3 regions of the Streptomyces sp. NPDC028722 genome follow, and region 2 is predicted to be linked to each of the others. Evidence: riboswitches for the same ligand, from Rfam matches in the RefSeq annotation. Region 2 holds a riboswitch; each other region holds the start of a gene.

Region 1 (3,264 bases), on a different contig from region 2:
GGCCGAGCCCGGGGACGTGTCCGGCGCGCGACTCGACCTCGTCCTCGATGTGCTCGCCGAGCATCTGGAAGCCGCCGCAGATGCCGAGCACGGGGCGCCCCTCGGCGGCCCGCCGCAGGAGGGCGTCCGCCAGCCCGCGGTCCCGCAGCCACTGGAGCGCCCGTACGGTGCCGCGCGTGCCCGGGACCACCACGAGATCGGCGTCGGCCAGTTCCTCGGGGCGGTCCACGAAGCGCACGACGACGCCCGGTTCGGCGGCGAGGGCGTCCACGTCGGTGAAGTTGGACATCAGCGGGACCGCGCAGACGGCGACCCGCAGCACGTCCGCGCCGACCGGGGGCGTCACGGAGGACTCGCGGACGGTGCCCCGCAGGGACACTCTCAGCCCGTCCTCCTCGTCGATGCCGAGGCCGTGCCGGAAGGGCAGGACGCCGTACGTCCGCCGCCCGGTGAGCCCGTGCAGCATGTCCAGGCCCGGCTCCAGCAGCGACACGTCACCGCGGAACTTGTTCACGAGGAACCCGGCCACCAGTTCCTGGTCCTCGGGGGAGAGCAGGGCGACGGTGCCGAAGAAGGACGCGAAGACGCCCCCGCGGTCGATGTCCCCCACCACCAGCACGGGCAGCCGCGCGTTGCGGGCGATGCCCATGTTGACGATGTCCGTCCGCCGCAGGTTGATCTCGGCCGGACTGCCCGCCCCCTCACAGATCACCGCGTCATACGTGCCCCGCAACTCGGCCAGGCAGTCCAGCACCGTGCCGAGCAGGCGCTGTTGGCGGCCCCCGTGGTAGCCGCGCGCGCTCAGCTCCCCGACGGGCTTGCCGAGCAGCACCACCTGGCTGCTCTGCTCGCCGCCCGGCTTGAGCAGCACCGGGTTCATCAGCGCGGTGGGCTCGACCCGGCAGGCCTGTGCCTGCATGGCCTGCGCCCGTCCGATCTCCGCCCCTTCCAGGGTGACGAACGAGTTCAGGGACATGTTCTGCGCCTTGAACGGCGCCACCTTCACGCCCTGGCGGACCAGCCAGCGGCAGATCCCGGCCGTCACGACGCTCTTGCCGGCGTCGGAGGTGGTGCCGGCGACGAGGAGACCCCCGTTCACTTCGCACGTCCCTTCATCAGGCCGCGCGCGGCGAGCGTGGCGCCGAGCGCGAGCAGGCCGACGCGGCGGGAGAGCCGTACGGCCCGGTCGATGTCGGTGACCCGGACCGGGCGTCCGGTGCCGCCGTTGAGCACGGGCCGGTGTTCGACCCGGCCGCCGTAGGAGAGCGTCCCGCCCAGCCGTACCCCGAGGGCGCCCGCGAACGCGGCCTCCACGGGACCGGCGTTGGGGCTCGGATGCCGGGAGGCGTCGGCCCGCCAGGCCCGCGCGGCACCGCGCGGATCGGGCCCGGCGAGGGTGGCGAGTACGGCGGTGAGCCGGGCCCCGGGCCAGCCGGCGACGTCGTCGAGGCGGGCGGAGGCCCAGCCGTAACGCCGGTGGCGGGGCGACCTGTGGCCCACCATCGCGTCCAGGGTGTTGACCGCCCGGAATCCGAGCAGCCCCGGGACACCGGCCACGGCACCCCAGACGAGGGCGCCGACCACGGCGTCGGAGGTGTTCTCGGCGACCGACTCGACCACGGCCCGGGCGATGCCGTCGGCGTCCAGCGCCTGCGGGTCCCGGCCGCACAGGTGGGGCAGCCGGGCCCGGGCGGCTTCGACGTCCCCGGCCTCCAGCGCGCGCCCGACGGTTCGGGCCTCACGGGCGAGCGAGGTGCCGCCGACGACGGCCCAGGTGGCGGCGGCGGTCAGCGCGGCGGAGACGGCGGGACGGGGGCGTGCGGCGCGTGCGGCCAGCGCGCCCAGCGCGACGGCGCCGCCGGCGCACACGGCGGTGTGCAGGGCACCCCAGCCGCGGTGGTCGTGCCACAGGGCGCGTTCCACGGCTCCGGCCGCCCGGCCGAACACGGCGACCGGATGCCCGCGGCGCGGATCGCCGAGGAGCAGGTCACCGAGGAGACCGGCGGCGGCGCCGTACGCGTAAGTGCGATCGGCACCCATCGGCTCAGCCGGCCGCGGGGACGGAAGCGGTCCGGGTACGGGTCCTCGAACGGGTCCTCGATGGGCAGCCGAGCATGTCGCTGTAGGTCCTCACTCAGGGTGTCCGCGCCCTGGTTCGACGTCGATCGGCGGCGAGAGTTCCTGGCTCCCGGGGATGACTCCCCGGTGACAGTGGCGGGACCGCGCCGGATTCGCACCGGCTTCCTCTTCTGCCGCCGTAGATGGCCTGGGCAGTCCACCACGCGCCCGGAAGGGCCGTCAACTTGCCGTTGACCTGCGTGGGGAGAGTGTGCCCATCCCCACACCGCGGGACGCGCGGGACGGGTGGGAACAGGACGGAGGCTCCCCCGCACGACCGGTGCGGGGGAGCCTCCGAGAGGGTCCGGGTCAGGCCTTGGCCACGACCAGGTGGATGCCGTACGCCACCGCCGCCGCGCAGGCCGCGAAGCAGAGGTAGGCGCCGGTGACGGCGAGGCCGGCGGTGCCGCCCTGCGCCACGGCCTTCTCGCGCCGGTGCAGGCCCGCGATGCCGAGGGTGAACAGGGACACCAGGCCCACGGTGGCCACGAGGCTCACTCCGAAGACGGAGCCGAGAGCCGCCCAGTCGATCTTCATGGGGATGCTTCCTTCGGTAACCGGGGTGACCGGGCTCAGACGGTGGCGGCCGGGGCGGCCGGGGGAGCGGGCTCGGCGGCCGGGACCGGGCTGGTGGCCTGCCGTGGGAAGGCGATGTCCAGGTCGATGGCGACCGGGCCGGCCGGGGGCGGGGTCACGGCGGCCATGGCGGTGGTGATCACACCGGCCGGCTCGCCGGTCTCCTGGACCACGTGGGTGTGGTCCACGACCTCGCGGCGGGAGAACTTCCAGATCGCGGCGCTGGCGGCGACGAGGAAGACGGCGACGGCGGCGGTGCCCCAGTCACCCAGGCCGGTGACGGACTCGGCACCCGCGCCGACCAGCGCGGCGGCCGGGAGGGTGAGCGCCCAGGCGATGAACATGCGGGTGGCGGTGGACCAGCGGACCACACCGCCCTTGCGGCCGAGGCCGGCGCCCATCACCGAGCCGGAGACGACGTGGGTGGTGGAGAGGGAGAAGCCGAGGTGGGAGGAGGCCAGGATGGCGGTCGCGGCGCTGGTCTGGGCGGCGAAGCCCTGGCGCGGCTCCAGGTCGGTCAGGCCCTTGCCCATGGTGCGGATGATGCGCCAGCCGCCGATGTAGGTGCCG
Region 2 (3,264 bases):
GGAGGGAGCCTGGCCGGGCGTACCGTCGGTGCCGTACCGCGGCAGCCGCCGGACGGCCGACGCAGGAGGACCGACCTCGTGACGACCCGTGTCACCCTGATCGCGCCGGCGACGACCCCCTCCCTGCGGCGGGCCCGTTTCGACGACGGCGACTCGCTCGACGGCGCGGGGGCGGCCGAGGCCGGGGCGGCGGCGGAGCACGTGCCCGCCGCCGGGCAGGTCCTCACCTCCCCCAGCACCCGCTGCCGGGAGACGGCGTCGGCGCTCGGCCTCGACGCCATCCAGGCGGCGGAACTCGCCGGACTGGACGTGGGCCGGTGGCGGGGCCGGATGCTGGCGGACGTCGGTGGTGCCGAACCGGCGGCGCTGGCCCGCTGGCTGGCCGATCCGGACGCGGTACCGCACGGCGGCGCCTCGGTGCGGGACCTGTGCGAGCGCGTCGGACGCTGGCTGGAGCGGTGCGGCCGCACCGGCGGACGGACGGTGGCCGTGGTGGAGCCGGAGGTGGTCCGCGCGGTGGTGGTGCACGTCCTGGACGTGCCGTTGGCCGCGTTCTGGCGGCTGGACGTGCCGCCGCTCACGGCGACGGAGGTCACCGGCCGGTCCGGGCGCTGGAATCTGCGGCTCGGCCACCCGCTCGGCACCGCGTCCGGCCGCTGACGCCGCCCGCTGACGCCGCCCGCTGACGCCGTCCGCTGTCCGCCGTCCGCCGTTCGCTGTCCGCCGTTCGCTGTCCGCCGTCGGGAACGCGGAGAGGGCCCCTCGGACGGGTCCGAGAAGCCCTCTCGCGTCCGGTGGTGGTTCAGTGTGGTGCGGCGACCGGCCGCCCGGCGGCGGACGGTGCGGGCTCCGGGTGCAGCAGCCGTTGGGCGAACTCGCCGAAGAGCAGGCCGAAACCGGCCCACAGGACGGCCTGGACGGCCAGCGCGGAGAGACGGAACCGCCACAGCAGGGCGGCCGGGAAGTCCTTCGGCACCTCGTTGACGGCCGGCAGGAAGGCGTAGGCCAGTGCCGTCATGAAGGCGAAGGCGGCCACCGCGGCGACGGTGGCGTACCAGGTGCCCAGCCGGGGTGCGAGCCGCTTGCCCAGGAGGGTGGCGGCGACCGCGAGGAGCACGCCGAGCAGCATCATCAGGACGTACAGGCCGGTCCGCCTGCCGATGGTGCCGGGGTCACCGACGGAGGGCGGGTTGGCCGGGTACTTCAGGAACGGCACGACGTACACGGCGAGCAGCGCGCAGCCCGACAGCAGCAGCGCGATCGCCCGCGGGGAGAAGCGGCCGACGCGGCCGAGCGCGAAGCAGAAGGCGAGCGCGGCGATGCCGCCGAACGCGACCCCGTAGACGAGGACGCCGGTGGCGAGGCCGGCGGTGGACTGCACGGAGCGGGAGACGGCTTCCGCCCCGTGCGTGTGGGAGTGGGCGTCCTCGAAGCCGATCGCGCTGTCGACGCTCGGCTCGCCGAGGAAGTAGGCGGTGAGCAGGGCGAGCACGCCGGCGGCCAGGCCGGCGAGCATGCCCCGCACGAGGAGGTTCCTCACCGTCGCGGAGTTCATGGATGGGGGCGTCCCTCGCGTCAGTGGCAGGGGAAGCCGAGCAGATGGCGGGCGTCGTGCACCCACTCGTGGACGTCCGTGCCGTCGAACACGGAGGTGGCGCCCTGTTCGGCGCCGACGAAGTACAGCAGGACGAGCATGAGAATGCCGAAGAAGACCGCCCACGGAGCGATGGCCTTCAGCGGCAGTTTCGCCGGTACGGCAGGGATGGTGGCTGTCGGCCGGGCGACGGTCTGCGCCATGGCAGGACCTCCTCTGGGAGTTCGCGTCCCATCTCGGTGGTGCACAGGACGACGGCCACGGGTCTGACTCACGAACACCCGGAGGCTCTCGCATACAGTGGCGCGACCGTGCCGGAGTTCCACCGGCTTCCGTCGACCGTCGTCGATTCGGACCGACCGTACCGCCTGGTGCCCGTACGGCCAAGGGCGCACTCCCGGCGGACGGGCGGCCGGACGCCGTCGCCCGCGGCATCGGCGTACGCCCCTCGGCCGTACGACGCGACCGGCCGGGGCGAGTCACAGGTGCAGCCCCACATGGTTCACGATCAGGCGCTTGCCCTCGGGATCCAGGGCGAAGTAGATGCGTCCGGCCTCGTTGGGCGACACGGCGTCCCGGACCTTGATGTGCGGCAGCCCGTCCCGGCGCTTGTCCTCGAACGTGAAGTAGCGCTTGTCCTTGTTCTTGCTCAGCTTCTCGTCGCTGTTCGCGAACCTCAGCCCGTGCTGGTCGTAGAACCACTGGTCGAGCCGGGGCCGCTTGCCGGGCTTGGTGTACAGGTCCATCGCGGCCTGCGCGAGGGCGATCAGCTGGTCGGTCATCTCCTCGGGATACGGGTACTGGGAGGCCTTCCAGGCGCGCGCCGCCCGCACCGTGAACACGATGCGCTCCTCCGACGTCCTGGCGAGAGCCTCGAACGTCGGTACGGCGTCGGGGCCCAGGACCGGGATCCCGTGCCAGACGTCCGGCTCGGCGGCCTGTCCGCTCCCGCCCCGCGACAGGTCCAGGTACAGGTTCTTCCAGTAGTCCCGGTCCTGGCGCAGCGCCTCGGCGGCGGTGGCCTCGGACTGCGCCTTGTCACGGTCCTCCATACAGCTCTGGGCCATGTCCTCCCACGACCTGGCGTCCTCCTCCAGCTGCCGCGCGCGTTCCTTCAGCGCCTGGAGTTCGGCGGTCGTGTCGCCGGCCGCCTGCGCGCGCGACAGCCGCTCTGCGGCTCTGCGTGCCCCCTCCCGGTACGAGGCCTGCCGTGCCCGCTCCCACGCCGTGTCACTGCCCCGGGCGATGACGGAGAGATGGGCCAGCGACGGCATCAGCCGCCTGCTCACGAAGGACGGCTGGGACATCTGCTCCCGCGAGTAGGCGGGATGTTCCAGGCCGAGGTTGGGCCAGACCAGCCGGGCCCCGCCGCTGGGGACGGCCACCTGTTCGTGGACCCGGCGCACGGCCTGCGCGGTGACGTAGTTGAGCGTCACGACCTGGGCCAGTCCGGCGAGTTGTCCCGAGGCGTCGGCCGCCGTGGTCCAGGCCGCCTGGTCCCGGGGGTGCATCAGCAGGATGGGAAGGCGTGTGCTCAGCGCGAGCGACTCCAGCAGCACGGCAGCGTGCCCGGGTTCCCGGATCCGCTCGTACCGCCCGGTGGCGCGCTGGCCGAGCACCCGCACATCGAGTTCGCCGTCCGCCAGCACCGCGCGCAGCAGCTGGGGACG
Region 3 (3,264 bases), on a different contig from region 2:
AGCCAGGCGGCGCCGGGCCCGAAGCCGTACGACGGACCGGTCGTCGTCCACGGCAGGGGCACCCGGCAGCCGTCGCGGCCCTTGCGGACGTGCCCGGTCTGCTCCCAGATCGGGTCCTGGAGCACCTCGGTGGGCAGGTCGGCGACCTCGGACAGACCGAGTTCCTCACCCTGGTAGAGGTACGCCGAGCCGGGCAGCGCCAGCATCAGCAGGGTCGCGGCCCGGGCCCGGACGAGACCCGCCGCCGTGTCGACGGCGGGCGCCGTGCCGCCGGACAGCAGCCAGGCGGCCGGGTCGGTGCCGGGCGGCAGCACGAGGCGGGAGGCGTGCCGGACGACGTCGTGGTTGGACAGCACCCAGGTGGCGGAGGCACCGACGGCCCGGGCCGTGGCCAGCGAGGCGGTGATGACGTCCCGCAGTTCCTCCGCGTCCCACGGCGCCCCCAGGTACTCGAAGTTGAACGCCTGGCCGAGTTCGTCGGGGCGGGCGTACAGGGCGCGGCGGGCGCCCGGCACCCAGGCCTCGGCGACGGCGGTGCGCGGCGGGCTGTAGGCGTCGAAGACCTTGCGCCAGTCGCGGTAGATCTCGTGGACCTCGTCGCGGTCCCAGTACGGGTGGCTGCCGGGCGGGACCACCAGCAGGGCCTCCTCGCCGGACGCGCCGACGTCGCCGACGTCCCGCAGCGGCTCGGTGAGGTCCTTGACCAGGCCGTGGGCGACGTCGACCCGGAACCCGTCGACCCCCCGGTCGGACCAGAACCGCAGGGTGGTGCGGAAGTCGGCGCGGACCTCCTCGTTGTCCCAGTTGAGGTCGGGCTGTTCGGGGGCGAAGAGATGCAGGTACCACTCGCCGTCGGGCACCCGCCGCCACGCGCTGCCGCCGAACAGCGACTGCCAGTCGGTGGGCGGGAGTTCGCCGTGCGCGCCGCGGCCCGCCCGGAAGACGTAGCGGTCGCGGGCGGCGGAGCCGGGGGCGGTGCGCAGCGCCTCCTGGAACCAGGGGTGCCGGTCGGAGGTGTGGTTGGGGACGAGGTCGACGACGACCTTCAGGCCGAGCCGGTGCGCCTCGGCGACCAGGGCGCCGAAGTCGTCCAGGGTGCCCAGGCGCGGGTCGACGTCCCGGTGGTCGGCGACGTCGTAGCCGCCGTCCGCGAGTTCGGAGGGGTAGAAGGGGCTCAGCCACAGAGCGTCCACACCGAGCGTCGCCAGGTGGTTCAGGCGCTCGGTGATGCCCCTCAGGTCGCCCAGGCCGTCGCCGTCGGCGTCCGCGAAGCTGCGCGGATAGACCTGGTAGATGACGGCCTGCCGCCACCAGTCGGGGTTCCTGGACGAGAGGTCTGCCATGCGGGCTCCCATGGACGGACGACGGTACGGACTCTGTATCTGTCCACCTTGCCCGGAAAGGGAACCTTTTTCGCGGCCGGTCAGGGGGCGCAGTGCTCCAGCAGGCCGCGCACCTGCGCGTCCACCACCCGGTAGCGCACCACCCGTCCCTCCTTCTCCCCCGCCACGACCCCGGCCGCCCGCAGCAGCCGCAGCGCCTGGGAGACGGCGGGGTCGTTCATGCCGGTGGCGATCGCGAGGTCGGAGACGGCGAGCGGACCGGTGCGGTGCAGGGCGAGCAGCAGCGCGAGCCGGTTGGCGTCGGCCAGGAGGGAGAAACGGCCGGCCCAGGTGCGCAGGTGATCCGCGTCGCCGATGGCGGCGATCGCCTCGCACACCCGGTGACCGTCGATGGTGCGACGGTCGGCTCGGTCGGCAGGCACGAGATGCATGACGCCATCCTCGCAGGCACCGATGTGATCTTGAATACCTGCGCAGGTGCGCAGCTATGCAGACGACCGCCCGCCCCTCTACGGTGGGCGGGCCGTGGTGCTCGGGAAGTCGATGCAAGATCGACGCGGCCCTCGCCACTGTGATCAGGGAGTTCCCGTTCCGTCCGGCAACCGCCGGGCCACTGGTCGTACGCGACCGGGAAGGCAGGAACGGCGGACGCGGACCTGTAAGCCAGGAGACCGGCCACGGCACTCACGAAGTGATCCACGAGGTGCTGGAGCGTGAACCTGATGACCGACGCCGCGTCTTTCCGCTGGCGACGTGAGGACACCGTCAAGACGGCGGGGCTGATGGCGGTGATAGTCGCCCTGCACGTCGTCGCCTTCGGGATCCTCTTCCTCCTCGTCGCCCCCCGGCACTACCGGGTGGGCACCGACGTCTTCGGCGTCGGACTCGGCGTCACCGCCTACACCCTCGGCATGCGGCACGCCTTCGACGCCGACCACATCGCCGCCATCGACAACACGACCCGCAAGCTGATGGCCGACGGCAAGCGGCCCGTGTCGGTGGGCTTCTGGTTCGCGCTCGGCCACTCCAGCGTCGTCGTCCTGCTGGCGCTGCTCATCGCGGGCGGCACCTCCCTCGCCGGGAAGGTCATGAACGAGGGATCCAGCACCCACCAGGTGCTCGGCGTCCTCGGGACCACGATCTCCGGCACGTTCCTCTACCTCATCGCGGCCCTGAACCTGTTCGCGCTGGTGGGCATCCTCCGGGTGTTCCGCGCCATGCGCGCCGGGGCGTACGACGAGAAGGAGCTAGAACAGCACCTGGACTCGCGCGGCTTCATGAACCGGCTCCTCGGCCGCCTCACCAAGTCCGTGACCCGGCCGGGCCAGATGTACCCGCTCGGCTTCCTCTTCGGCCTCGGCTTCGACACGGCCACCGAGGTCACGCTGATGGTGATGGCCGGCTCGGGCGCGGCGGCCGGCCTGCCCTGGTACGCGGTCCTGTGCCTGCCGCTGCTCTTCGCCGCCGGGATGAGCCTGTTCGACACCCTCGACGGCACGTTCATGAACTTCGCCTACCAGTGGGCGTTCTCCAACCCCGTCCGCAAGGTGTTCTACAACCTCGCCATCACCGGCCTGTCCATCGCCGTCGCCTTCTTCATCGGCACCATCGAACTGGTCGGCGTCCTGCACGAGAAGTTCGGCCTGCACGACGACCTGACCGGCTGGGTCGCCGGCCTCGACCTGGACAACGTCGGCTACCTCATCGTCGGCCTGTTCGTCGTCGTCTGGGCGGCGGCGCTGACGTACTGGCGCTTCGCCAGGGTGGAGGAGCGCTGGTCGGAACGGGTACCGGCCACCGCCGACTAGACAGGGCCTAGCGGCCGACGGTCTCCAGGTACAGCCGCACGTACCGGTCCACGTCCACCTCCAGCGCCACGTCCACGAGGGTCTGTTCGCGGCGGCCCTCGTGGATCTCGGAC

Evidence for each region. A riboswitch is a leader RNA that binds a small molecule or an ion and turns the genes downstream of it on or off. The one in region 2 is predicted to bind cobalamin.
Region 1: linked by a shared signal. The riboswitch ahead of AB0F03_RS23070 (cobalamin biosynthesis protein) and the one ahead of AB0F03_RS18020 (CbtB-domain containing protein) in region 2 are both predicted to bind cobalamin.
Region 3: linked by a shared signal. The riboswitch ahead of AB0F03_RS13100 (HoxN/HupN/NixA family nickel/cobalt transporter) and the one ahead of AB0F03_RS18020 (CbtB-domain containing protein) in region 2 are both predicted to bind cobalamin.

The regions. Positions count from the first base shown of each region.
Region 1 covers NZ_JBEZWU010000015.1:137,091-140,354, forward strand. Annotated here, with positions in the region: gene AB0F03_RS23065 (cobyric acid synthase) at 1-1,099, opposite strand, end outside; gene AB0F03_RS23070 (cobalamin biosynthesis protein) at 1,096-2,040, opposite strand; cobalamin riboswitch at 2,153-2,295, opposite strand; gene AB0F03_RS23075 (hypothetical protein) at 2,428-2,655, opposite strand; gene AB0F03_RS23080 (inorganic phosphate transporter) at 2,691-3,264, opposite strand, start outside.
Region 2 covers NZ_JBEZWU010000010.1:86,834-90,097, forward strand. Annotated here, with positions in the region: gene AB0F03_RS18010 (histidine phosphatase family protein) at 79-660, shown strand; gene AB0F03_RS18015 (CbtA family protein) at 803-1,555, opposite strand; gene AB0F03_RS18020 (CbtB-domain containing protein) at 1,576-1,797, opposite strand; cobalamin riboswitch at 1,833-1,969, opposite strand; gene AB0F03_RS18025 (hypothetical protein) at 2,074-3,264, opposite strand, start outside.
Region 3 covers NZ_JBEZWU010000006.1:352,448-355,711, reverse strand. Annotated here, with positions in the region: gene AB0F03_RS13110 (glycoside hydrolase family 13 protein) at 1-1,343, opposite strand, end outside; gene AB0F03_RS13105 (metalloregulator ArsR/SmtB family transcription factor) at 1,424-1,774, opposite strand; cobalamin riboswitch at 1,853-2,038, shown strand; gene AB0F03_RS13100 (HoxN/HupN/NixA family nickel/cobalt transporter) at 2,066-3,151, shown strand; gene AB0F03_RS13095 (nucleoside hydrolase) at 3,159-3,264, opposite strand, start outside.